Regions from separate parts of the Paenibacillus kyungheensis genome, predicted to be linked through region 3. Evidence: predicted binding sites of a transcription regulator. Region 3 holds the regulator's gene; each other region holds the start of a gene.
What was found. Region 3 encodes LexA, which represses DNA repair genes until DNA is damaged. Its sites were predicted from a motif close to CGAACATATGTTCG; they were not measured.
Positions count from the first base shown of each region.

Region 1: a site for LexA is predicted at 1,757-1,770, ahead of recA (recombinase RecA). Genes of this name have one in related genera too.
Region 2: a site for LexA is predicted at 2,942-2,955, ahead of addB (helicase-exonuclease AddAB subunit AddB). Genes of this name have one in related genera too.

Region 1 is NZ_CP117416.1:2,044,947-2,049,952, forward strand. Features, by position in the region: gene pgsA (CDP-diacylglycerol--glycerol-3-phosphate 3-phosphatidyltransferase) at 1-89, shown strand, start outside; gene PQ456_RS09090 (competence/damage-inducible protein A) at 255-1,529, shown strand; gene recA (recombinase RecA) at 1,844-2,911, shown strand; gene PQ456_RS09100 (regulatory protein RecX) at 3,055-3,816, shown strand; gene rny (ribonuclease Y) at 4,183-5,006, shown strand, end outside.
Region 2 is NZ_CP117416.1:3,660,513-3,665,518, reverse strand. Features, by position in the region: gene PQ456_RS15685 (16S rRNA (uracil(1498)-N(3))-methyltransferase) at 25-813, shown strand; gene PQ456_RS15680 (class I SAM-dependent rRNA methyltransferase) at 860-2,230, shown strand; gene PQ456_RS15675 (hypothetical protein) at 2,431-2,904, shown strand; gene addB (helicase-exonuclease AddAB subunit AddB) at 3,097-5,006, shown strand, end outside.
Region 3 is NZ_CP117416.1:3,043,380-3,048,385, reverse strand. Features, by position in the region: gene PQ456_RS12985 (glycoside-pentoside-hexuronide (GPH):cation symporter) at 1-243, shown strand, start outside; gene PQ456_RS12980 (glycoside hydrolase family 127 protein) at 298-2,274, shown strand; gene PQ456_RS12975 (hypothetical protein) at 2,300-2,536, shown strand; gene PQ456_RS12970 (hypothetical protein) at 2,811-3,281, shown strand; gene lexA (transcriptional repressor LexA) at 3,400-4,026, opposite strand; gene yneA (cell division suppressor protein YneA) at 4,294-4,854, shown strand.

The DNA.
Region 1 (5,006 bases), 1.0 Mb from region 3:
TTATGATCTGGATAGCTACGTTGATCACCATCTATTCAGGGATAGATTATTTTGTCAAAAACAAATCGGTTATTCATTTTTCCGAATAAACTACCTGTTTCTGTTTAACAGCAAATAGGTGATATAACAAGTAATGCAGCGTAAGTGGCAATAGGGTTCTCTCTATTGCCTTTTCCTTTTGCCATACGTATGATTGGTTTATTTTTTAAGCACTTACATCACAGAGCAACCCTAATAACGAGGAGGCACTTGTAATGAAAGCAGAAATTATCGCAGTAGGTACAGAACTATTACTAGGTCAAATTACGAATACGAATGCCAGATATTTATCTCAACAATTATCCTATATAGGAATAGATGTATATTATCAGACTGTAGTAGGGGATAACTTAAATCGACTCAAACAAGCGATTGAGCTTGCTAGTAGTCGTGCAGATGTTATTTTATTTTCAGGCGGGATCGGACCAACACAAGATGATTTAACCAAAGATGCATTAGCTGAAGTGCTAGGCAGATCTATTTATATAGATCCTTCTTCTATGGAAAAAGTCGCAAGCTTTTTTGAAGGTAGAAATATTACGATGACTGAAAATAATCGTCGTCAAGCACTGGTTATTGAGAATAGCCATGTATTGGCAAATTCCACAGGGCTTGCTGTCGGTATAGCAATTGAAGATAAAGAAAAATATTATATTGTTCTACCAGGCCCACCAAAAGAGTTACAGCCTATGTTTGAAAATGAAGCAAAACCATGGTTGTTAGAACATGTATTAACAGATGAGCATCCTATTTATTCGAAAATGCTTAAATTTGCCGGTATTGGTGAATCTGCATTGGAGGAAGCATTGATTGATCTGATTAACGATCAAAGTGATCCTACAATTGCTCCATATGCCAAAGAAGCCGAAGTCACGATTCGTCTGACAACCAAAGCGGCTACAGAAAAAGAAGCAATGGTCAAACTCAAACAGATGGAATCTCAAATTCGGGAACGTTTGCCTGACCATATGTATGCTGATCAAGATATCGGAATCGAAGAACAGATTTTGCTGATGATGACAGGTATGAAATTGACACTCACAGCAGCAGAAAGTTGCACAGGTGGTCTATTAATGCAGAATCTAACTGCTATCCCGGGAAGTGGAAATGTATTTCTTGGTGGAATCGTCTGCTATTCCAACGAAATGAAAGAAAAAATGTTAAATGTGCCTCGTGAATTGTTAGAAGGCGAAGAAGCTCCAGGAGCAGTAAGCCCGGAAGTAGCCGAAGTATTAGCCGATGAAGCAAGAAAGATATTAGATACTGATTTTGCTGTTTCGATTACCGGTGTAGCTGGCCCGGGATCTTCAGAACGCAAACCTGTGGGATTAGTCTATATTGGACTCGCAGAACGGAATCAACCTACACAGGTATTTGAATTAAATATACGTGGCAATCGTGAGTCGATTCGTGTTCGCGCTGCCAAAAGTATTCTGTACCGTTTGTGGCTTCGTTTAAGTGAACTTCAGAAGGAATCTTTACCACAGTGACAAAATGCGCACAGACGTGTGTAACAGACGTCATATCACGCCAAGCATATGTTGCAATGTATAGTTCTACTATGGTAAAATAAGCGCAGACGGAAGAACCGCAGCAAATTTATTTGTTGCGGTTTTTTTATGTTTACACCCCAAAAAGTAAAAAAGTTACGTAAAAAAATGAAATCCTGATTTATTACCAATAAATGTAATATAATATGGATTTCATATCAAAAACACGAATATATGTTCGAAAAAAGCTTGGCAAATGAGAAAAAAAGTAGTATAATTAGAGTATAAATAAGAAGAAGAGGGACGTGAGTTTATTGTCAGATCGTCGTGCAGCGTTAGATATGGCGCTTCGTCAAATAGAGAAGCAATTCGGTAAAGGTTCAGTTATGAAACTTGGAGAATCCACTCATATGCAAGTTGAAGTTATTCCTAGTGGATCTATTGCATTAGATATTGCTTTGGGTACAGGCGGTATGCCAAGAGGACGTATTATCGAAATATACGGACCAGAATCTTCTGGTAAAACAACTGTAGCGCTTCATGCAATTGCAGAAGTTCAAAAAGCTGGAGGACAAGCAGCATTTATCGATGCAGAGCATGCTCTAGATCCTCAATATGCTAAAAACTTAGGCGTTAACATTGATGAATTACTACTTTCTCAACCAGATACAGGTGAGCAAGGTCTAGAAATCGCTGAAGCACTTGTACGTAGTGGTGCTGTTGATATTATCGTTGTCGATTCTGTAGCAGCATTGGTACCAAAAGCAGAGATCGAAGGCGAAATGGGAGATTCTCACGTTGGTTTGCAAGCACGTTTGATGTCTCAAGCTTTGCGTAAATTGTCTGGTGCAATCAGCAAATCCAAAACAATCACAATCTTTATCAATCAGCTTCGTGAAAAAGTTGGAGTTATGTTTGGTAACCCTGAGACAACTCCAGGTGGTCGTGCGCTTAAATTCTACTCCACTGTACGTTTAGACGTACGTCGTATAGAAGCAATCAAAAACGGTAACGATGTTGTTGGTAACCGTACACGTATCAAAGTTGTTAAAAACAAAGTTGCTCCTCCATTCAAACAAGCTGAAGTAGATATCATGTACGGAGAAGGTATCTCTAAAGAAGGTAGCTTGATCGATATTGGTGTAGAACACGATATTGTAAATAAAAGTGGTGCTTGGTACTCTTACGAAGGTGAACGTATGGGTCAAGGTCGTGAGAACTCTAAACAATTCTTGAAAGAAAATCCGCATATTGCAGATATCATCGAGCAAAAAATTCGTGTATCTAGCAATTTAACAACAGTGGTTGAAGAACCATCTGCTGAAGAAAAAGAAAAAGAGAGTCTTGAAGAGCAAGAATTATTCTCTAAAGCAACTGAATAATCATTTTAAGATGCTTCAAGCTTAAATCCTGTAGCGCCCAGGACGTGAAATACGTTCAGGGCGTTTTTTATTTATATTTAATAAGAGATTCATATGAGCACTATACACTGATTTAAAATATAGATAGACGAAAGGAAACAATTATGGCTGATTATCGTCGTTATTCCAAAAAAACATCAAATACTACATCTGAACCTGAGGGCGATGAAGAATGGGATATCTATGCAGATGAAGGAGAACGCTTAGATGGGTTTCCCGAGGAAGGTGAAGTAGAGATTACCGCTGTAACCCCTCTACGTAAGCCTAGGCATCATTACAAGTTATCTTTCGGGGAATTGGCTCTTATGGTACATGAAGATGTTATGATCAAATATAGGCTGTTAAAAGGGATGTCTTTTTCTAAAGAAGAACTAGAGAATATTGTTATTGCGAATGAACGTCAAACAGCATATGCAGAATCTTTAAATTATTTAAGCCGTAAAGCAAGAACTCGTACTGAGATTGCACGCAAACTTAAAGAAAAAGAAATCCATCCTGAAATTATCGAAACGACTCTGGTGCGATTACAACAAGAGAAATTGATCGATGATGAGTTATATGCTCAACAGTGGGCGAAGCAAAGAGTCAAAAGTCAGAAAAAAGGTAAAGTATGGATTAGACAAGAATTACGCCAAAAAGGTGTAAATAAAGAAAATATTGAGCAAGCTTTGGAAGATATCGATCCAGATGATGAGATAGCCAGTGCTACTATATTGGCAGAAAAAAAATGGAAATCCACTTCGGGAGAAGTTTTTGATAAAAAAAGAAAAACAATGGCTTTTTTAATGAGAAGAGGATATTCTTCGGATATTGTAAGGAAAGCATTGGAAGCTGTTCAACAAAAACCAGAAGATGATTGGGAATAACCGCCAAAATCCAAATATAATAAAACAGAATAACCGCTTTATTTGGGGTAACAAACTTGACATCTATAAATACGGTTACGGCAATTGCTTGACAATGTCTTTTGGCAAATAATAAAATGTACTTGTGCAGATTGTCATTTTTACGTCATCTTTTCCCGGCAGGTGATAAGATGAAGGTGATCATGGATTCTGTAGCAAGGCATTTCTGAAGAATTTTAGAATGTTTGATCTCCCTATGAACAGGGAATTAGCACATGTACCCGCATGAGCAATGAAACAAATGCATAAGGGACGAATCATCGATTAACCAATGAACATGTAATTCCCAGGGAATACCTTGGAGGAATCAGCGAGGAGGTGAACAGAATGGAAGTTCTCTGGACCACAATTCTCGTTGTTGCCGCATTATTCTTTGGGTTCTTGGTCGGATATTTTATTCGCAAGTCTCTTGCAGAAGCTAAAATTTCTAGTGCTGAACAAGCTGCTATCCAAATCGTAGAAAGTGCGAAGAAAGAAGCAGAAGCACAAAAGAAAGAAACAGTTCTGGAAGCAAAAGACGAAGTGCACAAACTCAGAACTGAAGCTGAAAAAGACATTCGTGAGCGTCGTAATGAAAATCAACGCCTGGAAAGACGATTGTTGCAGAAGGAAGAGTCGCTGGATAAAAAAATTGAATCATTAGAACGCAAAGAAGAACAAGTGGCTAACAAAGAGAAACGTATTGAAGAGACTCAGCAACAAATCGAACAACTTCACACCAGTCAGGTTGCGGAACTCGAACGAATTTCTAATCTGTCGATGGAAGATGCTCGTGGTATCATTTTGAGCAACGTGGAGCAGGAAGTTCGCCACGAAACATCACAAATGATCAAGGATATTGAACAACAGGCGAAAAATGAAGCAGACAAACGTTCTCGTGAGATTATTACTCTTGCTATTCAACGTTGTGCTGCTGATCATGTAGCCGAGACTACCGTCTCTGTTGTCACCTTGCCTAATGAAGAAATGAAAGGCAGAATTATCGGTCGTGAAGGTCGTAACATTCGTGCATTGGAGACACTTACAGGTATCGATTTAATTATCGATGATACACCGGAAGCTGTTATCCTTTCTGGATTTGACCCGATTCGCCGTGAAATTGCCCGTACAGCTCTTGAAAAACTGGTAGCAGATGGACGTATACATCCTGC
Region 2 (5,006 bases), 620 kb from region 3:
ATGCACATAGAAAGTAGATGAAGTATGCAGCGATATTTTGTACCCACAGACCAGTTTGACGAGCAAGAAGTACGTATTACTGGTGAAGATGCGCGTCATATTAGTCGAGTGATGCGATCCCGTATAGGCGATCAAGTGATTGCTTGTAACGGTCAATCTTTAGATGTATTGGTTGAAATTACAGAACTTGTCGAAGGCGTAGTGACTGCGTCGATCGTAGAACGATTAGAGCAACATGGAGAACCGGTCGTATTTGTGACAGTTGCTCAAAGTCTGCCCAAAGCCGATAAAATGGAAAGTGTTATTCAGAAATGTACAGAGATCGGTGCATCTTCTTTTCTGCCGTTTTTATCTGAGCGTACTGTTGTCCAATATGATGAACGTAAAGAAGTGAAACGGATTCAACGTTGGAGCAAAATAGCTAAAGAAGCCGCAGAACAAAGTCATCGCAGTCGTGTACCGCAGGTCGATTCACCTGTATCGTGGAAGCAATTATTGAAGCAGTTTGCAGATTATGATTTGATCTGTTTTTGTTATGAAAAAGAAAACGGGCATCAGCTTCGAGATGTTGTTCAACCTTTTGCTGAATCGTTATTGCTGACCAAAGATACGACTGCATCCAAAGCGATACGTGTGATGATTGTCGTAGGGCCTGAAGGTGGATTTAGTGAACAAGAAGTAGAAGCGGCTGAGGCGAGTGGCGCTATCGTTACAGGATTAGGACGACGTATCTTGCGTACCGAGACAGCGGCAATGACAGCACTGGCATGTATTATGTATGAAACTGGCGAAATGAACGCTAACAAAGGGTAACGATTATAAATGATTAGCAGGAACACAAAAAAGGAGTGGAACACTATTGGCAAGCGTGATATTGCAGCCCAAACGTAAAAAAAGATTAGAACAAGCTCATCCATGGGTTTTTCAAAATGAGATTGCTTCGGTTGAAGGAGATCCTATTCCCGGGCAATTGGTTAGTGTACTGACTCATCAGAAGCGCTTTTTAGCTACAGGATATTATAATCCTGCTTCGCAGATCACTGTACGGGTTGTATCGTATCAACCTTTAGAAGAAATGGATACTGCTTTTTTTGTAGAGCGATTTACACGCTGTCTTAAACATCGTAATCGTTTTTTGCCTACTGAAAATGCGTATCGTTTGGTCTATGGAGAAGCTGATTTTCTACCGGGATTGATTGTTGATCGGTTTGGCGAAGTATTGGTTGTACAATTATTGACGTTAGGTATGGATGCTTGTCGTCAACCTATTATTGATGCATTGGTACAGGTGATGCAGCCGCTTGGTATCTATGAGCGTAGCGATGTGTCTGTACGTAAATTAGAAGGATTAGAAGAAGTAACAGGTGTATTGTACGGAGAATGTCCTCGCCATGTGACCGTTACCGAAAATGGTCTATTGATCGAAGTCGATATTGTGGAAGGTCAGAAAACAGGATATTTCTTTGATCAGCGTGAAAATCGTGCTTCGATTGCTCCTTTGATGCTTGGTTGGGGTGATCGTAGCGGAATCGAATTGGCTGAAGTAGAAATAGATGGACATGTAACGCATAAGCCTATGAATCGCAATGGCAAAATTGTAGATTTCCCTTACTGGGATGGAGCAAATGTGCTAGAGTGTTTTTCACATACCGGAAGCTTTACGCTACATGCGTGTCATTATGGAGCTAAAAAAGTAACTTGTCTTGATATTTCGGCACATGCAATCGAAAGTGCCAAAGAAAATGTACGTCTAAACGGATTCGAAGATCGGGTAGAGTTTGTCGTCGATGATGCTTTTGATTATTTGCGTCGTAATGCTAAAGGTCTAGATGAACGTCAATTACGTAGTAGCGCAGAGAGCAAACAAGATACATCCAAACCGATGACTGCTGCGGGTGGACGTTCTTGGGATGTAGTTATTTTGGATCCACCTGCTTTTGCCAAAACGAAAAGTGCTGTAGCAGGTGCTGTTCGTGGATACAAAGATATCAATTTACACGGCATGAAATTAGTCAATGAAGGTGGATATCTAGTGACAGCTAGTTGTTCTTATCATATGCGTCCTGATCTATTTTTGGAAACGATTCAAGATGCAGCCAAAGATGCTGGCAAAGTATTACGTCTAATTGAATGGCGTGCAGCAGGCAAAGACCATCCACAAATTTTGGGCGTGGACGAAGGACATTATTTGAAATTCGCTATCTTTGAAGTACGTAGTAAAACGTTTTAAATCGTAATTTTAATAGAGTGTTTATAAAATTGCTAGATGACTTGAATAATCTATTCGTGATTCTGGAATGTTAAAGCTACCTCTTACATGTTAGCTGTTGATCTAGGGTCTCTGTAGTACAATAAACAGTAGACTGTATATGCTTTGAAATATATAATTAATCATTTATTTTAATTACAACATCCACATTCACAAAAATCATGTATAAATATAAAATCGATCATGAAAGAGGAATTGCATTGTCAGAGCAAAAAAGTGAAATTGAAGCGGTGATCACGCCACTCGGTTATCTGTATGGACGTGATGCGATCTATGTGGATAAGCTTTACTATGGGCTGGGTCGCAGAATGACGTTAGCAGGTGAGTTTAATGGTGCGCTAGCAAGTAAAAGCGAGTCAGACGATTTTGTCATGTACACGCTTCGCTTTGAAGGGGTGTTCTACTTTAATATGGTAGAACTCGATTTGTATAGTGATCAGCTACCGCCAGGGCAATCGGACATTAAGTCGAACTGGTTGGAATATCGTCAGTCTCCACTTTTGGAACGAGCGCAGCAGAAGCAAGAGCTAAAGGAACTGCGTCATTTTATACTGTTTACGTATGATGATGTGTTTGAAATTGCCTGTCAGCGTTATGAGTTAGAACTACATCCGAACAAGAGCAACGCCGAATAGTCATTGTCAGATGGCTATTCTTTTTTTATAATAAAATAGAACACATATTCGCTACTTATCGGGTTAGCAGTTTCCAGGTGCGGCGTTCTACAAAAAGGAGTTTTTGCGACGTCAACATCGATTGCACCGCTCTAATAGAACAATTTTTATGCATCGTGAAGACTATACTATAATAAATAAGGGTGAACTCATATGCCATTGCATTTTTTATTAGGTCGCTCTGGAAGTGGCAAAACGACCACAATTACTAAGCGAATCATTGATAATATTACACAACAACCTGATGGATCGCCTATCTTGCTACTGGTTCCTGAACAGGGTTCTTTTCAAGCCCAATATGCACTTGTTCGTTCTCATCAATCCAAAGGAAATGTACGTGTACAAACGTATGGTTTTCGCCGTCTAGCGAATTGGGTGCTACAAGATGTAGGTGGAAGTGCCAAAACACCGATTGGTGAAGAAGGTAAAAAAATGCTTCTTTATCGACTTATTCAGCGACATCAATCGCAATTACGGATGTTTGGTACGTCTAGTGATCAGTTCGGGTTTATCGGTAAATTAAGTGAATTATATAATGAATTTAAGCGTCATACGATTACTTTAGAGCAGTTAAATGAATATAGTGAACGGTTGTCGACTTCAGCTCGTTCTCCTTTATTAATTGATAAATTGCATGATTTACAACGGATTTATCAAGACTTTGAACAGGATTTGCAAGGATTGTATGTAGATGGAGAAAATACTTTAACCGATCTTGCGCTAGCGATTCCAGAATCACAGGTACTTCATAATATTGATATTTGGATCGATGGATTTCATAGCTTTACACCACAAGAATATGGTGTGATTGCAGCATTATTGCAAAAAGCCAATTCAGTGACGATTGCTTTAACATTAGATCGTCCTTATGATGGTGAACCTCCTCATGAATTGGAACTTTTTCACCAGACAGCTACTACCTATATCAAATTAAAGCAGTATGCTAACGCTATTGATGAGTCTTTTACGATAGATGTTGAGAATCTTTCAGAGAACCGTGTGGATATCCCAGTTCGGTTTCAATCTAGTCCGCAGTTAGCTCATTTAGAAAATGCGTATCGTTCTTCTCATCGCTGGCAACAAGCCCCTTATATTAAGCAAGCTGGTGAACGTCAGGATATTTATACGTATGCTGCACCTGATCGTCGTTCAGAAGTAGAAAGTGCTATTCGGGAAATGATCCGGCTTGCTCGTGAAGAAGGTGCACGATGGCAAGAGATGGGTGTATTTGTCCGTCAGTTGTCTGATTATGAGCATATTATTGCACCGTTACTGCAAGATTATGAGATTCCTTATTTTCTAGATCAGAAGCGTAGTATATTGCAACATCCATTAGCAGAGTTTATACGTTCAGCGTTGGATATTGTGCAATATTTCTGGCGATATGAAGATGTGTTCCGTTGTATCAAAACAGGATTGTTGCTTCCAGATGATGGACGTGTGACAACAGAAGATATAGACCGTCTGGAAAATGTAGTACTGGCTTCTGGGATTCATGGATCACGCTGGACAGATGGACACCCGTGGAAAGGCATCCCTAGTCTTTCACTAGAAGCTGGTGATGATGTCAAAGAGATCAGTGAACGTGAATTAGTAGAAGGACAGCGTATGCAACAAGCCCGTCAGCTTGTAATCGATCCGTTGTACCGTTTTGAGAAAAGAATCAAAAAAGCGAAGCACGCCAAAGAAATGTGTATCGCTCTTTATCAGTTATTAGAAGATTGCAATATTGCATTGCATTTGGAAAAAATGAGTACACATGCTACGGCACAAGGTAATCCTTTACGTGCTCGTGAACATATTCAAATCTATGGCGAAATTATTGATTTGCTGGATCAAATGGTTGATATTATGGGAGAAGATCAGATCGATCTGGGAACTTTTGCAGGCTTACTGGAAACAGGACTCAGCGGTATTCGATTAGGGATTGTACCGCCAGCGATCGATCAGGTGTTAATCGGTTCTATGGATCGTACACGCCCTATGGATATTAAATATGGATTTGTATTAGGTATGAATGAAGGAATTGTGCCTTCCCTTTTTCCAGACAGTGGTATTCTAAG
Region 3 (5,006 bases):
GGCTCAGGATTAGGAGGATTTATTCCTACACAATTTATGTCATCTTTCGGTTATGTGCCTAATGTTGCGCAGAGTACACAATCGCTATCAGGTATTCAATTTGTGTTTATCTGGTTGCCTGCTATCGTATTTGCACTAGGAATTATCCCAATGTTATTTTATCGACGTTTTGAAAAAAATGAAGGCTATATTCGCAGACAGTTATTAATTAAAGAACACCATGCTGAACCGCAAGTGAAATAAATATTCGGTTTATAGACGATCATAGAGTATCTACCATAGGAGGAGAGACATACGATGTCATTACATTTACAATCACTTACAATTACAGATCAATTCTGGTCTCATTATCGGGAGCTTGTCCGTACAGAAATGATTCCTTATCAATGGAATGTATTGAATGATAATGCTGATATTACGATCGAAAAAGAAAGAAATGATAACAGTATTCCGTCTGAAAAAAGTCATGCTATCGAAAACTTCAAGATTGCTGCTGGATTGAAGCAAGGTAATCACTATGGTTGGGTATTTCAGGACAGTGATGTATACAAATGGCTGGAGGCGGTGGCTTACTCATTATCTATTCATGCGGATACTGAATTACAAGAATTGGCTGACGGGGTGATTGATCTTATTGCTTTAGCGCAAGAAGAAGATGGTTATCTCAATACGTACTTCTCTATTGAAGAACCAGAGCGCAGATTCAAGAAGTTGGCTGAAAGTCATGAATTGTATTGTGCAGGTCATTTTATCGAAGCAGCAGTTGCTTATTATGAATCGACTCATAATGAAAAAGCGCTCCAGATTGCTTGCCGATTAGCGGATTGTATAGATGCTTCTTTTGGCAAAGGAGAACATCAGATTCAAGGATACGACGGTCATGAAGAAATAGAGCTGGCGTTGACCAAATTATATTCACTGACAAAAGAACAACGTTATCTGAATCTGAGTCGTTATTTTCTGTATGAGCGAGGAACCGATACTACCTTTTTCGCCAGACAACAGACAGAAGACACAGGAACCAAGCCAGTTATAGCAGGCATGAGTCATCGTCCACTAGAGTATTATCAAGCTCACCAACCGATTTTGGAACAACAGACCGCAGAAGGGCATGCTGTTAGACTTGTCTATATGTGTGCAGCTATGGCAGATGTTGCTTTATTAGCAGGCGATACCGCAATGTTAGAAGCTTGTCGTCGCCTTTGGAAAAATATGATTACCAAACGTATGTATATCACCGGCGGTATAGGATCAACAGTAGACGGAGAAGCATTTACACTGGATTACGACTTGCCTAATGATACGATGTACTGTGAGACATGTGCTTCGATCGGATTAATCTTCTTTGCTTTTAATATGCTCAAAAATGAAGCACGTTCTGAATATGCCGATGTGTTAGAGCGAGCATTATACAATACAGCTATTGGCGGTATGGCACTGGATGGCAAACATTTTTTCTATGTGAATCCGTTAGAAGTACGTCCAGAGAACAGCCGTAAAGATCCGGGAAAAAGTCATGTGAAATTTACACGCCCCGAATGGTTCGGCTGTGCTTGCTGTCCACCGAATCTAGCAAGATTATTAACTTCACTTCATAAATATATATATACGGTTCAATCAGAGCAAAAAGCGATATATACGAATCTATTTATTACAAGCACAGCAACATTAGAGATAGATCATCACAAAGTACAGCTTGAACAAACAACGAATCTACCGTGGGAAGGTCATGTTTCGATTGTGACACAGACAGAACAACCAACTGCTTTTACATTGGCGCTCCGATTGCCTTACTGGGCAGATGATTATTCATTGATAGTCAATGGAGAGCATATAGAAGCGGAAAATATTAACGGATTTCTACACATTGATCGTGTATGGCAGTCTAATGACAAGATCGAGTTTGTTTTACCGATGGAGATCAAACAATATACCGCACATCCGCTAGTCAGAGCAGATATTGGCAAAGTAGCTATAGGACGTGGCCCGTTTATTTATTGCGCTGAAGAAGTAGATAATGGAGAGCATTTGCATTTAATTCAGTTAAATAAAGATCAGACCTATCAATATACATTTGATCCACAGTTGCTAGGAGGCATAGGTACGATCCATGTAGAGGCACGTAAAAGAATCATTACTTCTCAGTGGGAAGATGTATTATATGCTTCTCAAGCAGCTACCACGTATGCTCCTACAACATTACGACTTATTCCTTATTATTGCTGGGCTAACCGACAATCTGGTGAAATGCGTGTATGGCATAACCAAACATAATCAACACTGAAAAGGAGAGTGCCTGATGAAATCAAAAATGAGAATAGATCCTGAGAAATTTGCGTATACTGTCATTTCAAGTTATTCATCAGATAAAGATAATGCCGAAGCAGTGGCTAAAGACCATCTAGGTGTATTTTTAAATGCTTATTTTCTAGCTGAAAAGTTCAATACACTTGAAGCCCAATTGGCTGAAAAAGCAGAAAGTAAAGATTTCAAAGCATTACTTGCCAAACTAATGGATACAAAGCTGTTTGGATAAATGTAGCTTACTATTAAAAAAATATAAGATATTTAGTAATTATTTGGCATTAAAAGGTATCAATTTCCTATTATTAGGTTATGATGAAGAAATCACATAATGAATTAAGAGGAGTGACATTAGAAATCAAATAAAAAAATTAAGAGCATATCAGCAAAAGTACCGTATTCAGCTTGTACAAAAGGCATCCAATAAGTAGTAGAGGGTTAGATAAAAACGTTGCAATTTGGGTACTCAATATGTTCAGTCATTACAGTTAAAGGAGGTAGCAATTATGAGTTGGATTGAATCTGCGGTAATACGTGCACAGGAAGAGAAAGCAGAGAACGCAAAAGCTTTTTCATATTCTTTAAAAATTCATGAGCATTTTTTAGAACATTGTGAAAATTTATGGATGAAATTTTCTACCATTTTAGAAGAGATCAAAAAACATTTTAAAGAAGATTGCAGTATTCAGAAAGATGAAAATCAACTGGTTATTACAATTGCACTCGTTGTCATTACTATAACTGTAGTTAAAAAAAATGTACGTGAACATTATTATGGAGAAGCTGATCTCAAATACAAATGCTCTCATGATTCTGGAAAACCTAAACTTGCGGTAGAATTATTGTACTTGAATCCAACAGAGCATCCTGTATGGATGTACAAAGTTTTACAAGGCAAAGAAGAGATTGAAGTTGCTTTTAGTGAAGTAGAAGCCGAACATGTAATTAAAACTGCATTGTGGAGATATGTACAATAATTACATTGTGCTGAATCTAAATAAATTAAATTATTCTCATATAAATAAGAAAAAAGACCGCTACTAGAAAGTAGCGGTCTTTTTCTATCTTCTATGAACTGTAACGTACAGTAGTGATTTAGTGCAAGTTACGGAACAATCCTACAACTTTACCCAAAATCGTAACATGTGTCAGACGAAGTGGCTGATACATTGGATTTTCTGGTTGTAGACGAATATGATCTTTTTCTTTATAGAACGTTTTGACAGTTGCTTCGTCGTCTTCTGTCATGGCTACAACAATATCGCCATTATCAGCGGTCTGTTGTTGACGTACAATTACGTAGTCACCATTATAGATTCCTGCTTCAATCATACTGTCTCCAACTACAGAAAGCATAAATACTTGTCCTTCACCTGTAAAATTCTGTGGTAGAGGGAAGTAATCTTCAATATGTTCTGTAGCTGTAATCGGAACACCGGCGGTTACTTTTCCAATAATAGGAACACGAGATACCGTTTGAGCGAAAAGAATATTACTTTCAGACTCTTCTTGACCCAACAACTCGATGGCACGAGGTTTGGTCGGGTCGCGTCGAATCAGTCCTTTTTTCTCCAAACGATCCAGATGACCATGTACAGTAGAACTAGAAGCAAGACCTACAGCTTCACCAATTTCACGTACAGATGGCGGGTAACCTTTAAGTTTGACTTCATTTCGGATAAATTCCAAAATGGCCTGTTGGCGACTTGAAACTTTTGACATACCTTATCAACCCCAATGCTAGTAACGTTTGGCAAAATTATAACATAGAACTACCGTTCGTACAAACATAAGTTCTAAAATTTGTATATTTATTTTGTTATTCATTACTTTTTGTAGTCTATTCATCGTATAAGAGGCATAATCTATAGTCTAAAAGGTGCAATAAAAAACGCGAACGAAGGTTCGTAAAAAACTATTGAGTAAAACATATGTTCGTGTTATAGTGAATTTAAGAAAACAAGAACAAATGTTTGGAGCGTGATGACAATGTTAAAATATACTACATATCGTAGCATCCACAATCAATCTGAAGATGGTGAACAACAGATTGATACATCTGGATCAGATATACATCATACATCAACAAGTTATTCGGAGAAACAATCACAGCAAGCAGCTATTCATGCCACACGAGCGGACAAAGATGTAGTGGTGGATGAGTGGACATATTTGCCGAATGTGCAAAAGATACGTAAACCAGCTCAACCTAAAGGCAAAAAAACATTACGTCAAAAAACGCTACATCTTATTCAAAGCACAGCCCAAAAAGTGAAGTGGAAATCCGGCGGACGTTTAATGGTATGTTTTGTGTTTGCAGGTGTATTATTATACGGTGGAGTAATTCATAACTTTGTAGTAGCAGACAAAGTAGAAGGCCCTGCACAAAAAGTTGTTGTTCATTCAGGGGATAGCTTATGGAGTATCGCTAGTGAATACAAATCAGCCCAGACAGATACACGTGACTATATAGCAGAGATTCGTAGTGAAAATCAATTAACTACAAGTGAGATTCAAGCAGGCGATGTTCTGGTAATTCCTTACGATTGATTTACATGTTCTCTAAATATATTTATGGTATAAATGATATCACTAGATAAGCACATATATTCATTAAGTGGGATGAAAGTTTGTTAAGATCTGTTGATCTTGACAAGCTTTTTTTTACATGTCAAAGTTAGTGATGGTCACAAGATGATTAC